2 regions of the Alteromonas sp. W12 genome follow, and region 1 is predicted to be linked to the other one. Evidence: predicted binding sites of a transcription regulator. Region 1 holds the regulator's gene; the other holds the start of a gene.
What was found. The regulator FliA, encoded in region 1, starts transcription of late flagellar genes. The targets are predictions, from matches to a motif close to CTAAAGNTNNNNNNNNNNNNGCCGATA.
Positions count from the first base shown of each region.

Region 2: AWH61_RS00845 (HAMP domain-containing methyl-accepting chemotaxis protein) is a predicted target of FliA. The motif match lies at 4,643-4,669, and genes of this name have one in related genera.

Region 1 covers NZ_LQXH01000001.1:627,223-635,146, reverse strand. The annotation lists gene AWH61_RS02580 (protein-glutamate methylesterase/protein-glutamine glutaminase) at 1-54, opposite strand, end outside; gene AWH61_RS02575 (chemotaxis protein CheA) at 83-2,317, opposite strand; gene AWH61_RS02570 (protein phosphatase CheZ) at 2,330-3,085, opposite strand; gene cheY (chemotaxis response regulator CheY) at 3,120-3,503, opposite strand; gene AWH61_RS02560 (RNA polymerase sigma factor FliA) at 3,540-4,271, opposite strand; gene AWH61_RS02555 (MinD/ParA family protein) at 4,268-5,134, opposite strand; gene flhF (flagellar biosynthesis GTPase FlhF) at 5,140-6,549, opposite strand; gene flhA (flagellar biosynthesis protein FlhA) at 6,579-7,924, opposite strand, start outside.
Region 2 covers NZ_LQXH01000001.1:203,885-211,808, forward strand. The annotation lists gene AWH61_RS00830 (DUF192 domain-containing protein) at 1-191, shown strand, start outside; gene lysC (lysine-sensitive aspartokinase 3) at 252-1,601, shown strand; gene AWH61_RS00840 (SOUL family heme-binding protein) at 1,666-2,247, opposite strand; gene AWH61_RS00845 (HAMP domain-containing methyl-accepting chemotaxis protein) at 2,475-4,499, opposite strand; gene AWH61_RS00850 (symmetrical bis(5'-nucleosyl)-tetraphosphatase) at 4,782-5,609, opposite strand; gene apaG (Co2+/Mg2+ efflux facilitator ApaG/CorD) at 5,617-5,991, opposite strand; gene rsmA (16S rRNA (adenine(1518)-N(6)/adenine(1519)-N(6))-dimethyltransferase RsmA) at 5,999-6,826, opposite strand; gene pdxA (4-hydroxythreonine-4-phosphate dehydrogenase PdxA) at 6,823-7,809, opposite strand; gene surA (peptidylprolyl isomerase SurA) at 7,823-7,924, opposite strand, start outside.

The DNA.
Region 1 (7,924 bases):
TACTCGACGACGATAAAAAGTCGAGTCGTCCACGACAAGGACTTTAAAGACCATGGATTATTATTCCTGTTAATTCATCGCCTTACTTGATGGGTTTACGCGCATACCGTTTAAGCAGGCTCGGAATATCTAAAATTAGTGCAATTCCACCGTCTGATGTAATCGTGGCTCCCGCCATACCAGGCGTGCCTTGCAATAATGCATCAAGCGGTTTAATAACCACTTCTTCTTGGCCTATTAGCGCGTCTACTACGAATCCTACTTGTTGTGTACCAATTTGCACTACAACAACGTGTCCCTTTTCTCTATCGATGTTTTTGGGACCTCGAATCAACCATTCACCAAGGAAGAACAACGGAATTGCTTTTGAACGAACTATCATTGTTAGCTGGCCATCGACCGTGTTGGTCTTTTTGATGTCCATATTTATTATTTCGTTCACCGCACCCAATGGTAACGCAAAGGTTTGTTTGCCTACAACAATCATTAGCGTCGGAAGAATGGCTAGCGTTAGCGGAACTTTGATATCCAGTCGCGTGCCTTTTCCTAGCTGTGAATCAATGTTCACGGTGCCGTTGAGTTGGTTAATTTTGGTCTTAACCACGTCCATGCCCACACCGCGACCAGAAATATCACTAATTTCTGTTTTGGTTGAGAACCCTGGCGCGAATATCAAGTTAAACGCTTCAACATCCGACATACGTGCAGCTGCGTCTGCGTCTAGTACACCGCGACTAATGGCAATTTCTTTAAGCTTTTCAGGATCCATTCCTTTACCATCATCTTCGATGGTTAGAAGAATATGATCGCCTTCTTGAGATGCCGATAGCTGAACCGTACCCATGCGCGGTTTACCCGCTGCAGCACGATCATCAGGCATTTCAATACCATGGTCGACGGAGTTTCTCACCAAATGCACAAGTGGATCGGCCAGTGCTTCAACCAGGTTTTTGTCTAAATCAGTTTCCTCACCCACAAGCTCAAGGGTTATTTCTTTTTTCAAGCTTCTAGCGAGGTCTCGAACAACGCGAGGGAAACGACCAAACACCTTCTTGATAGGTTGCATGCGGGTTTTCATTACCGCACCTTGCAAGTCGCCCGTTACCACATCTAAGTTGGCAATGGCTTTGGACATGCTTTCGTCGTTACTGTTGATACCCAAGCTTATTAGTCTGTTTCTCACTAGTACGAGTTCACCCACCATGTTCATAATTTGGTCAAGGCGCTTGGTATCTACACGTACTGTAGTCTCAGCAGGAGGCGCAGCTGGTGCCGCCTTCTTCTCATCTTTTTTAGGCGCTGCTTTTGGTGCAGCAGGTGCGCTTGCTTTAGCTGGCGCTGCGGCGCTAGGAGCAGGCGTCGCTTTTGGCGCAGCTGGCGCTGCTTGTTTCGCTTTTTGAACCGCTTCTGTTGCTGCCTTATCTACAGGAGGCTCTGGCGCCTTTGAAACGGCTCCTTGCTTGGTAGGCCCTTGCCCTGAGCCATGCAGTTGGTCAAGCAGTGCTTCAAATTCGTCATCGGTGATTTCTTCATCACCAGCTGCACTCGGCGTAACTGGTGCTGGAGCTGGTGTATTTGCCGTTGGCGCAGCTTCTTCACCACCAAACTTGCCTTTGCCGTGTAAATCATCGAGCAACGCTTCAAATTCTTCGTCGGTAATATCGTCGTTATCACTAGCGGCAGCTGGTGCAGCAGCCTTTGCAGGTTCGCTTTTAGCCGCTGAGGACTGTCCTGGTGCCCCAGAGCCATGAAGCTCATCAAGCAGCGCTTCAAACTCATCTTCAGTGATTTCGTCAATACCGCCGCTATCACCAGAACTTGGTGCCTGTGCAGTAGGCTCTTCAACAACTAATTCTGGCTCTTCAATCGCGGGCTCAGGTTCTGACGCCGGCGCGCTTTGTTCACCAAAAATATTCTCATCTGGAGATTCCGGGCGACTTAGTTTGTGTAATAAGTCTACTAGGTGTGCATCTGCTGGCTCTAATGGATCCCGAGCTTTCACTCGTTCAAACATTTCAACCACCACATCTGTGGCTTGCAGAATAATATCCATCAGTTCAGGGGTTAGTGTTCGTTGACCGTTACGCATTACGTCAAAGACGTTTTCCGCTCCGTGACAAATTTCTACTAACTCGGTAAGAGACAGGAACCCTGCTCCCCCTTTAACTGTGTGATAACCACGGAAAATTGCATTCAGCAAATCCGCATCTTCAGGATTGTTCTCAAGATCAACGAGCTGTTCTTGTAATTGTTCAAGTATCTCTCCAGCCTCAACTAGAAAGTCCTGTAATATATCCTCGTCAACATCAAACGACATGCGCCCGCTCCCCTAAAAACCTAAGCTAGACAGAAGATCATCTACATCATCTTGGCCTGACACGACGTCGTCGCGCTTATCGGCATCAATGATAGGGCCTTCTGCCTCTACACCATCAACCTTATCGGCCTTAACGCTGGATGGTTTAGTTTGTTCTGCACCGTCGCGTTCACCAAACATGGTAAGCATGTTAACTAAGCTGTCTTCCACTTCTTTAACCAAGTCGATAACGCGGCGAATAACCTGACCAGTTAAGTCTTGATAACCTTGAGCCATCAATACTTCTGTAAGTAACTGTGTAAGTTTAGCTGACTGTGCCGAACCTTCTTCCAACAATTCGTCTAAGTCTGCGCATAAAGCCTTGAATTCACCCAACTCTATCTGGCGATTCATCAGCTTCTTCCACTCAGGCATAACCTTTTCAATGCGCGCCGACAGCATTTCAGCTATAGGCATACTCGCTTCAACGGCATCCATAGTAGTATTAGCAGCTTTTTCAGTTTCTTCAATTACGTAGGTTAGGCGGGATTGTGCATCGGGAATATCATCGGTCGCGAGATTTTTAATGCGGTCGTCTATTTGGAAATTATTCAGCGCGTCATGAAGCTGACGCGTCAGTTTCCCTACTTCGGCAAATAACTCAACGTTTTCTTTCATTGAGGCCGCTTCTAATAGGGCATTGGCTGAAGCGTTGTCACCCTCTTCAAGGTAGGTGACAAGCTGTTTTGCTTCTTCCAACGAAATTGGAACGTTTACATTCGTTGACATCCAGTAAACCTCATTTCTCTGGTGAGCGTCTGGATCAACCTAAACGTTCGAATATTTTATCTAATTTTTCTTTAAGTGTTGCTGCAGTGAACGGCTTAACAACGTAGCCATTAACACCTGCTTGCGCGGCGGCAACAATTTGCTCTTTCTTCGCTTCAGCAGTAACCATAAGTACTGGTAGGTGCTTGAGCTTGTCATCGGCTCTAATCGCGCGAAGCAAGTCAATACCCTGCATTCCAGGCATGTTCCAATCGGTAACTACGAAATCGAAATCACCTTGCTGCAACATAGGCAATGCAGTACTTCCGTCATCCGCTTCCTGGATGTTGGAAAAACCCAAATCTTTAAGTAGGTTTTTGATGATACGTCTCATGGTAGAAAAATCATCGACCACGAGAATTTTCATGCTTTTGTCCAAAATAGCCTCCAGTGAGGGGTTAATTGTTATTAATTTCTATTCTTCGTCAGCTTGCCACGACTTCATTCGTGATTTGAGTTTTAACATGGCCTGACTGTGAATTTGACTGACTCTCGATTCACTTACATCAAGAACCTCACCAATTTCTCTTAGGTTCAGCTCTTCATCATAATACAGCGAAAGTACAATCGCTTCTCTTTCAGGTAATGTCGTAATTGCATGGGCAAGCGCTTTTTGGAAAGCGCCTTGCATCAAATCTTCCAGTGGTGCGTCGCTACCTCGATTTTGCTCTGTCGAAATAACATCTTCTGACACACCTAAATCTTCAATACCTACCAGCTTTCCGGCATTTACTTCATTAAGCATTTGGTGATAGTCCTGCAAGCTTACATTAAGCTTATCAGCAATATCAGAATCTCTAGCATCGCGGCCTGTTTCGCTTTCTACTTGCGAAATTGCTTCAGTGATCGCTCGGCCATTTCGGTGGACTGAACGCGGTGTCCAATCCCCTTTGCGAATTTCATCTAGCATAGCACCGCGAATGCGAATACCGGCAAACGTTTCAAAGCTGGCTCCTTTTGAACCATCAAAGTTTCGTGCGGCTTCTAATAATCCAATCATGCCTGATTGAATTAAATCGTCTACGAGAACACTAGCCGGCAATCGCGCTATCAAGTGATGCGCTATACGCTTAACCAATGGCGCATGTCTTTCGACTAACTGCGCTTTATCGGTTTGTTGTTGATAAGCGGCTGCCTTGCTGTTCAACGCTGACTTCCTACGGCTTTTTCTGCAACTAACTGTTCAATAAAGAACTCTAAATGGCCACCTGGCTGCGCTGGAATAGGCCATGTTAAGGCTTTACTCGCCAACTGTGTTATTGCAACGGCTGCAGGTGAACCTGGGTAAGCATCGACAATGGCTGTTTGTTTACGCACTGCTTTACGAATGTTCTCGTCAAACGGTACTGTCGCCACTAATTCTAGTGCAACATCTAAAAAACGCCCTGTCACTTTGCTTAATTTACTAAATAACTCTTGGCCTTCTCGCACGTCGCGCACCATATTAGCCACAACTTTGAAGCGGAAAACACCGTGCTCTCTATTCAGAATTTTTATCAATGCATACGCATCTGTCAATGAGGTAGGCTCGTCACACACAACGACCATGATGTCTTGTGAGGCTTTTGAAAAGCTCAACACCATGTCTGAAATACCTGCCGCTGTATCAACGATAAGCACGTCAATCTGCGAGCGCAGCTCACTAAAGGCACGAATTAGGCCAGCGTGTTGCGTTGGCGACAATTCTGCCATCGACTGCGTGCCTGATGTGGCAGGGGCAATCTTTATTCCGTGCGGACCGGTCACTAGTACTTCATCAAGTGTACATTCGCCGGAAAGCACGTGGGATAAGTTTTTCTCAACACGCAAACCTAACATAACGTCTACGTTAGCAAGACCGAGGTCCGCATCGAGAACCATTACACGTTTACCTTGCTTCGCCATGGCGATAGCGGTGTTCAATGTAATGTTTGTTTTACCTACGCCACCTTTGCCACCGGTGACGGCGATTACTTTGATTAACCGTGATTGCTTCATTTTTCTTAAGCTACTCGCTTGGTCGTCAATCATACTGCTTATGCTGTTTTAATTGCGTTGTTACCACTAGTATGATTCAAACCGTACTTTTTATAAAGCTTTGCAGCAGCGGAAACCAAAGATTTCGCTTCTGCAATCTTAATGTCTTCAGGTACTTTTTGACCATCGGTGACATAACTAACCGGTAATTGGTATTCAACCGCTGCACTAAGCACCTCTCCTAAAGAGTAGCACTCATCTAACTTTGTGAAAATACAGCCACTTAGTTCAATATCATCATACGCTTGAATGATTCTCTGCAAAGCAGGATATTGCGTATTTGCTTGCGCTACCAAATATTTTTTAACATTTGGCATTTGTCCGTTATCAAACTGCTTAATTTGTTTAATTAATCGACTGTCTCTTTGACTAAATCCAGCCGTATCAATCAATACTAGTCGCTTATGACGAAGTTGGAATAATAAATCCGCAAGTTCTTCACTAGTCTGCGCTTTTCTCACCGTGCAGCCAATAATCTTTCCGTATGTCGCTAGCTGCTCATAGGCGGCAATTCTATACGTATCGATGGTAATCATCGCAACCGACTCTGCACCGTATTTTTGCGCATAGCGGGCAGCAAGTTTCGCAACGGTAGTTGTTTTACCGGTACCTGTTGGTCCTACTAATGCAACAGCACCTTGTGCGCTAAGTATATCGTTTCCTGTCACATTTATGCGATTAGCCAATAGGTTAAGAAGATATACCCATGCATCTCGTTCGTTGTAATGTGACGGCGTATAGCTAATAAGCTGTTTCGCTAACGCGTTGCTTAACCCCATATCGGTTAAACGGGTGATTAGATATTGATGAACAGGTTTTTGACGTTTGTTTTTAGCTTCCATCAAGTCGGCCACTTGATATTGCAATACATCGCGAAGAGACGCTAGCTCTTCCTTGATTTGCGCAAGCTCCGCTGACTGCGTCACAGCGGTATCATCCATACTCGACGCTTGATGCTCTGGGAAAGCGTTCTGACGAACTGGTTCATGAGAAGACTGCTGGGCTTCTACGTCGTCAATAAAGGCTTCTGAGAAGTCTAAGTGCGAAGCAATTTCATTGGCGTGCTTAGCATTTGCTGTCATTGGTTGGTTAGGTTGCGCGGGACTCGCTACGCCATTATTTCCACCGTGCTGCTTTTCTAGCAGTGCTTTAAGGCTATCAGGACCGTCGTCACCAATGATTTCGCTCAAGCTAGGCACTGCCTTTTGACCAGGTGTTTTTGCAGCGGCTTGTGGAGACGCTTTCGGCGTAAACAACTTCGCTTCAGGTTCTTTGTCGTAGGCTGCGACAAGCTCAATACCGTCAGCGACTTTGCGATTTGACATGATCACAGCGTCACTGCCCAATTCAGCTTTAACTTGGCTTAACGCCTCACGCATATCTTTGCCGAAGAAACGTCTAATTTTCATTGCAACCTCTCCAATCACCCAGTGTCAGATTATTGACCGACCGAACTGACTATTTTTATTTGTTTGTCGTCAGGCACTTCTTGGTAAGACAGAACATGAAGCCCAACAACCGAATATTTTAAGAAGCGAGACAGAACGGGTCGTAGCATGCCTGAGGTAAGGAGTACTGCAGGCTCTCCTTCTAACTCTTGCTGCTGACTGGCTTGCTGCAATGATTTTTGCAGCTTGTCTGCCAGACCTGGTTCTATGCCAGCGCCATCTTCGCCACCTGCTTGAAGTGACTGGTGCAACATCTGTTCCAACTCTGGCGCCAAGGTTATGACAGGTATCTCTTTTGCACCTTGAGTAATTTCTTGGACAATTAAACGTTTAAGGGCAATACGCACTGCAGACACTAAAACATCGGGGTCTTGGCTGCGCGTGCCGTACTCACTGAGTGTTTGAACGATTGTACGCATATCGCGAATAGGCACGCCTTCAAACAATAAGGTTTGCAGTACTTTCACGACGGTGCTTAGCGGAAGAATGTCTGGTACTAATCCTTCAACCAGTTTCGGATGCTGCTTGGCAAGCATATCAAGAAGTTGTTGAGCTTCCTCGTGCCCTAATAATTGATATGCATTGTTAGAGAGTAATTGGCTTAAATGGGTCGCTACAACGGTCGCAGCGTCTACTACTGTGTACCCAAGGGTTTGTGCATGCTCCCGTTTATTGGGCTTAATCCATACTGCGTCTAAGCCGAACGCGGGGTCTTTAGTGGCACGCCCTTCTAATTTACCGAACACTTGCCCTGGATTAATAGCAAGTTCTTCATCGTGACTGATGATGGAATCGCCTATCGTTACGCCTAGCATAGCGATGATGTAAGTGTTGGGCTCTAAATCCAAGTTATCGCGAATGTGGACAGGCGGAATAAGGAAACCCAGTTCTTGCGATAGTTTCTTACGTACGCCTTTAATGCGCGTCAACAACTCGCCACCTTGGGATTTATCGACAAGAGGAATTAAGCGATAGCCCACTTCCAATCCGATGGTATCTACCTGCTGAACATCATCCCAGCCAAGCTCTTTCACTTCAGGCGCAACCGATTCATCTTTTACCACATTGTCTGGCACTTTGGGCTCTGCGGCCTTTCTCTTTTCTTGGACCGACTGCCAGTAAGCAAAGCCTGCAATCAAGAATGAGAACCCTAAGAATGCGATATGAGGCATCCCAGGAATGATACCCATCACAAATAGAACCCCCGAGGCTATATAGAGGGCTTGATTATTACCAAGCTGACCGCGGATTTCTTTGCCCATTTCCTGGGTCTCGTTTTCACGAGTAACGATAATGGCTGTAGCGACCGAAAGTAACAATGAAGGAATTTGCGCCA
Region 2 (7,924 bases), 420 kb from region 1:
AAAATACCTTTGTTCCTCTAGACGTAGCATTTATCGACAGAAAAGGCGTAATAACGGATATAAAACCTCTCACTCCGCATAGTTTGGAGTCGGTCGGATCATCGAAAGAGGTACTTTACGCGTTGGAAATGAACCAAGGGTGGTTTGCCGAGAATAATATTAAAGTAGGCGACCAAATAACGATTGATTAACCGCGCAAAAGGCGCGGTTGCTGCTAGCGAAATGCTAGTTTTATTCTGGAGTTAAATATAGTGACAAATGCCTTATCGATAGCTAAGTTCGGTGGAACTAGCGTTGCGAATTACGAAGTAATGCAAAACTGCGCCCGAATTGTTGCCGGTAATGACAAAACGCGCATTGTGGTAGTGAGCGCTGCGGCAGGTGTAACCAACCACCTGGTAAGCTTAGCGCACACACCTATGACGCAACAGCAAATTGAAGAGACCTGTCAGGCCATTATCAATATTGAGCTTGCCATTCTTAACAAGTTGAAAGATAAAGACGCGGTTGAGCCAAAACTCAACGACTTGTTAGATGAAATGCGAAGCTTAGCGTTTCATGAAGAAATCCTTCACCGCGATGATTTAAAAGATCAGCTGCTTTCAATGGGGGAGCGGATGTCATCGCTGATGTTCTCTTCAGTGCTTGCAGAGCAGGGCGTAAAAACCATGAACTTTGACGTACGTAAGGTGTTACGTACGGACAGTGAGTTTGGAGAAGGTGTGCCGCAAATCGGAGAAATCGAAAAGCTGTCTAAACAATTGCTGGCACCTGAAATTAAAGACGCGATAGTGGTTACTCAAGGCTTTGTTGGTGCTGACGAGGAAGGCCGTACTACAACGCTGGGTCGTGGTGGTTCTGATTTTACGGCGGCGCTACTTGCTGAAGCGCTTGATGCCGAATCGTGTGAGATTTGGACTGATGTAACAGGGGTGTACACAACTGACCCGCGCATCACGCCAGCTGCTCATCCGTTACCTGAACTCAGCTTTGAAGAAGCGGCGGAAATGGCCACCTTTGGTGCCAAGGTACTACATCCTGCCACTATGGAGCCTGCGCTTCGCAAGGACATAAAGGTGTTTGTAGGCTCTAGTAAGGAGCCAGAAAAGGGCGGTACTTGGATTGTGCGTGATTGTGAGCACGAACCACCGTATCGCGCTATTACTCGCCGTAAAGAGCAGGTAATGGTGACAGTGAAAACACCGAAGATGATGTATGCGCAAGGCTTCCTACAGCAGGTATTTGCCATCATCGCTAAGCACAAGCTAAGTGTTGATTTGGTTACCACGTCAGAAATCTCGGTATCTTTTACCCTTGATAACCCTGCAAACTCTGTGGCTCAGCGACTAAACAAAGAAACCATTGCTGAACTTGAAACTATCTGTGATGTGAAAGTAGAAAAAGGTTACGACCTTGTCACGGTTGTAGGTAACAACATGCAAACAGCTGTTGGTGTTTCTAGCAAGATTTTAGCTGCGGTTTCAGATTTCAACCTGCGTATGATTTGCTTTGGCGCCAACCCGCACAACCTATCGTTCCTGGTTAACGAGACCGACAGTGACGACGTGGTTCGCAAGCTTCACACGGCGTTATTTGAATAAGCACCTAATGTGCTGAATGACCCCAAAAAACGGTCGCCTTAAAGGCGGCCGTTTTTATTTCACATCAGTTTGTAGATGATTTCAAAATGTCGACCGGTACAATGATTTCGTGACGTTTATTCCACGGTAGGGTGAAAGGCGAGTCGTAGCCCATATAGCTAGGTTCACCATCAAGCTCAATATTATTGTCCCTAAGGGCTTTAAGCAGTTTATTCGTATACTGCTTCTTATCGCTGTCCTTGTTGAAACCTGAATAACGAATAGCGGCTACCGTTCTCGCTGGTACAGTAACCAGCGATACATCTTTGTGCGTAGGCACAGGAGCGCTTTTAATGTCATATTTGCTGGGCAAGAAAAACATCATTGTTTCTGAAGATGAGACTTCGACAGGAGAGGTCATTGCAATTTCTTGAGAGCGCTTTCCAACTTCTACGGGGGACGTCATTGACACATTGCTACTGGATGTATTCTCACCAGAGATATAATTAACGAGTAGTTGAAATGCTCCGTTATCTTCATTCCCACTAGACATTACGCCTAACGCTTCATTGTAATGCCTCACTTCAATATCTTCATCAAGGGTCTCGATAATGGAATAGGGAAGGGTTTCTGTATCTTTGTAATATGATGGCTCAGCCTGGATCATTGTTGACGCCAATAAAGTAGTAATGAAAAGAGGCAAGCGAAAACGGGAAAATATCATTCTTTTTTAGTGGTTTGTTACGAATAGTCCTTATACGAATTAAAGCCGATTAATGCTCAGTTAAACTGTTCTAAAGTAACTATCTATGCATTCCTAAAGTGTGCCAGATTAATTGTCGGACACAAAAAAGGGGCTAAAAGCCCCTTCTTAAAACAGATTTGTAAAAAGCGTTACACTTTAAACTGTCTGATAGACTGTTGTAACTCTTCAGCAAGTCGAGCCACTTCATGGCTAGACTCAGACGTTTGCTGTGCTCCAGCTGTCGTCTCTTCAGCGATACCCACAATAGTTTCAAGCTTTTCGCTGATCTCTTGTGATACCGTATTCTGTTCACGGGCAGACTGCTCAATTTGAGAGCTCACGTCATGGGCTTTGTGAACGGCGTCAGAGATGATATCCAATGCCTGTGTAGCCTTTTCAGTTTGTGCCACACACGCCGCAGTTTGCTCTTTACCTTGATTCATCACCGATACCGCTTTTTCAGCACCCGCTTGAAGCACTTCAATCATTGCGTTGATTTCTTGTGTCGATTCTTGAGTTCGGCTGGCGAGGGTTCTTACTTCATCAGCAACAACCGCAAAGCCTCGACCTTGTTCACCAGCACGCGCTGCCTCAATAGCAGCATTCAAGGCGAGCAGGTTGGTTTGATCTGCAACACCACGGATAACGTCTAAGATGCCACCAATACTTGCGCTGTCTTGATGAAGCTTATTGATAACGTCTGCCGCTTCTTGAACGTCACGAGATAAGATCTCAATGGTGTTCTTATTCTCTAGTGAGATTTGGCGCACGTTCTCAGCCTCAGCATCCGCATGGCGAATTTGACTTAGTGTATCTTCAGCGTTTTGCACAACCAGCTGCGACGTAGAGTGCATTTCTGTGGTTGCTGTTGCTACTTGGCCAATTTGTGATTTCTGATCCTGAATTGAATGCGTCGTTTGCGCCGTCACTGCAGACGTTTGTTCTGAGGCGGCTGCCAGCTGTTCAGCACGAACGTTAATGGCTGTAATGAGCTCCTTCAGGTTTCCAATTAGCGTATTGCAGTTTCGGGCTAAAAGACCAAATTCGTCTTGCGCCGAATCGTCTAGACGGTGAGTAAGGTCACCCGATGAAGCCACCGTCAGAAGTTCATTTACACGATAAAGCGGACGAGTGATTGCGCGAACGGTCACGTAGCCAATGAATGCTGCTACTGCAATCGAGATGATAACGACCACAATAACGAACGTGTTGCCTGTCGCAATCGCGCCATTAACCTGATTTTCTACATGTGTCGCTTTCTTGTCTGCAAGGTTGAGCAGGTTTTCAAGAGCGACAACCGCTTGCGCGATATTTGAGTCTGAAGCGTTAAGCGCTTTTTCAGCATCATTTCTACGCTCTAGACGATCAACATGAAGCTGAACCACGCCATCGTTAGCTTTAATCGCATTGATTGCGTTGTTAACCAAGTCGTTAATGTCATCAAGAGTACCAGAATCATCGCGACCGCCCGCAGTTTGCATCATGTCGCTTAATTGCGTGACCACTTTCTCGACAACCAAATCAACTTCGTTGCCTAGCGTCTGCGAACGAACAAGTGTCTCTGTTTTAATGTACTCGTATGAAACCGTGAGCAAAGAAAGCAGCGAGGTCTCAAGTTGGCCGCCGATTTCTGCCGCACGTCGTAGGTTAGAGTCGCGCTGAACAGCATCTAAGTCTGAGAAATCTAGAAGGTAGGTAGATGCATCGTCTGCGTTGTCTTCGGCGTCACCCAGTCTGTCTTGAATTGTGTTGCGTATATCAAGATACATTTGGTGATTTTTGTACATCGCTTCAACATTGGTGATATATGCTTCATATGACTCACGTACAGTATTCAGCGTGCTCTTAAGTTCAGGCTCGTTATTAACGGCCTGCGCCAGTTTCTTATATTCACTCTCAAAGGTGTCTTTGGCAGAGTTAAAAGACGCTCGTTTGTCTTTTAAGCCATTTAGATTTTCTTCGATGTAGCTCTCGAAGGTAAGTCGGCCCATATTGAGAAAGCTGGCTTTAAGTGCATTGCTGCCTGCTACTGTGGGTAATGCAACGTCATTTACTTCTTCCGTTGCTGAGCCTATTGAGTTGAGGTTATAAAGTGAAACAACACTAATGACGATCAGAAGTGCGCTAATCGCTACAAATCCCCCGATTACGCGTGTGGCTACCGTTATTTTCATCGGAACTCCTGGATGAGTGTTTTTTATTTTTATCCCTAACGATATTACCCGTCTCAGCAAACAAAATATAGCGATTAAAGAAGCTAGTTTGCTCAATTACTGAGTAGATAATGAGACATTATCGTTACTATCGTAAGTAAGTGTATCGGCTACAATAACTTAATGTTTATTTTATTTAGCACTTAAGTGTAGAAAGTTTAACTGGTAATACCAGTTGGTGCGTAAAATTATACACGTAAACATGTGCGAATTGGATAATTGCGGAGCCAGTAAACTCTGGTTTTAGGCAGAAACACTCACAAGCGAAGCGGAGTTCAGGTTTAGCAAAGTCATGCTTTGCCCCCAAACATAGCCTGTATCTAAGCCGATAAATTGATGACTGTTTGTTTGGCCCGACAGAGCTGCCCAATGCCCAAATACCACTCGTTGATCGTCACTGAGCTTTTTATTCTCTACTTCAAACCATGGTTTTAACGTGCTACTGGTGCTGTGGGATACTGCGCTGGGATGAGATTTGTTATCAAAATCGAGTGTGCCATCGGTATGAACAAAACGCATGCGCGTACACGCATTCACAATAAAACGCAGTCGCTCATCACCCTTAAGTTTATCTGACCAGTTGTTGGGTTTATTACCATACATTTCTGAAAGAAAAGCAGCGTAATTGTCGGATTTTAGGATGTTGCTAACTTCGTCACTAAGTGAAACGCACTCATCGATAGACCATTTAGGATAGAGTCCAGCATGCACCATTACTGATTGCTCATCTAACTTCATTGCCAACGGGAACTGACGCAACCAGTCAATAAGTTCGGTCAAGTCTGAAGCATTAAGTAGAGGCTCTAATTTGTCGGATTTTTTTGCTTTGCGGATGCCGTTTACAACGGCAAGTAAGTGAAGGTCGTGGTTTCCTAAAACACTGCTAAACTGGCTGCCGAGAGACTTTAAAAAGCGCAATGTGCTCAAAGAATCTTCTCCTCGAGCAACTAAATCACCTACTGCGAGTAGCGTATCGTTTTCTTCGTCGAATTTTACTTTATCTAACGCGCGACGAAGACCATCGTAACAGCCTTGTATATCACCAATGACGTACGTGTTACCTTGCGACATAGAAACCTTAATGAAGAATACTTGGAATGGCTAATCGGAAAACGTCGATAGGAACGCGAAAACGCTCGCCGCTCTCTAATTCCATTACATAGTAGCCTTCCATATTCCCAACCGGTGTGTCAATGACAGCGCCACTGGTATAGTCAAAATGCTCGCCCGCTTTCATGATAGGTTGCTTGCCTACAACCCCATCACCTTCAACTTCTGATGTTTTGCCATTTGCATCGGTAATTTTCCAGTAGCGACTGAGTAATTGCACCGTATGGTCGCTATTGTTCTCAATCGTAATGTGGTACGCGAAGGCAAATTGCTTTGAATCTGACGGAAGGTGGTCGGGAAGGTGACGGGTTTTCACCCGCACCTTAATATCAAGTACATCCATAGAGAACTTACTGCTCTTGTTGGTGCTCTTTTGCCGACACAGCGTTGGCTATTGTGGCAAAATCGTTAAGTGATAATACTTCTGCGCGAGAGGTAGGATCGATACCTAGCTCACGGATCTCCTCTTCACTTAAACTGTCTTTCAGCGAGTTGCGAATGGTTTTTCGGCGCTGGTTGAACGCTTGTGCACAGACGCGCTCAAGCGTATTTACAGACTCAACGTCTACTGGCGGAGCCTGATGCGGCACTAGCTTCACTACTGCAGAATCAACCTTCGGGGGTGGCTTAAAGGCACCCGGCGGAACATTGAGTACCGGAATGACGTGGCAGTAATACTGCGCCATAACGGAAAGCCTGCCGTAATTCTTAGAACCTGGTCCTGCTGCCAAGCGGTTTACCACTTCTTTTTGAAGCATAAAATGCATATCTTCTATGCAGTGAGCATGATCAAAAAGGTGAAACATTAGTGGTGTCGAAATGTTGTAGGGCAAGTTACCAAATACGCGAAGCTTTTTGTCTTTGACTGGCATTTCTTTAGAAAGGGCGCCAAAGTCCATGGTCATTGCATCTTGTTCAATAACCGTAAGCTTATTGCCGTTAAATGGATGGTGTCTCAATCGCTTAGCAAGATCTCTGTCTAGCTCAATGACTGTGAGTGCATCTACTTCTTCACAAACAGGATCTGTTAATGCGCCTAAACCGGGTCCAATTTCTACCAGGTTTTGTTCATTTTTTGGCGCGATGGCCGCAACAATCTTGCCTATCACGTAATCATCGTGAAGGAAGTTTTGTCCGAATCGCTTTCTGGCCGTATGGCCTAAGTGTGTTTTACTCATTGTTGATGATGTGCAAGCTCGATGGCTTTTTCCAATGCTTTTCTGAAACTACCGGCGTCGGCTTCACCTGTTCCTGCTAAGTCTAATGCAGTACCGTGATCTACCGATGTACGAACGAAAGGTAACCCTAGCGTGATATTCACTGAAGCCCCAAAACCCTTATATTTTAGCACGGGTAAGCCTTGGTCGTGATACATAGCCAGCACTACGTCAGCATTTTCCAGATATTTGGGTTGAAATATGGTGTCTGCAGGTAGAGGGCCTGTGATATTTAAGCCTTCTTCTCTTAGTTCGTTAAGCGCCGGAATGATGGTATGAATTTCTTCAGTGCCAATGTGACCATCTTCACCCGCGTGAGGGTTCAAGCCACACACATAAATATGAGGTTCTTTAACGCCAAACTTCAATTTAAGGTCGGTGTTGATGATATGAATGACCTTATGAAGACGCTCTCGGGTGATAGCTTTCGCTACATACTCAAGGGGAATATGCGTGGTGGCAAGCGCTACATTAAGACCTTCAGTTGCCAGAAGCATAACCACATCAATGGTATTGGACTGATACGCAAAAAACTCAGTATGACCGCTGAATGATACCCCTGCTTTGTTGATAATGCCTTTGTGTACGGGGCCGGTAACGACGGCGTCGAAGTCGCCATTCATATTTGCCTGACACGCTTGACGCAGAGTTTCTACTACGTATAACCCGTTTTCGCTATCAAGCTCGCCTGGCGTAACGTCAACGGATTTATCTATTTGCTTTATAAACAACGAACCCGCATCTTGAATTTGCGGGTTAGTGGCATCGTAATCGATTAGCGTTAATGGCAGCCCCAAGGCGCTTGCTCGTGCTGTGAGCATTTCGCCATCGGCAAACACGACAAGCTGAGCTTGCCATGTTTCCTGGGCCAGTTTTATGATCAAATCTGGCCCGATACCTGCCGGTTCTCCCGGCGTTATTGCTATTTTAATTGGTGTACTCATGAATAACTTATTGTTACGAGTCGACAACTTCTACGTAAGCGGCATCACGCATCTCACGTAACCAGTTCTCGGTTTCCTCTGAAAATTTACGGTTGAAGATAAGCTGGTAAGCTTT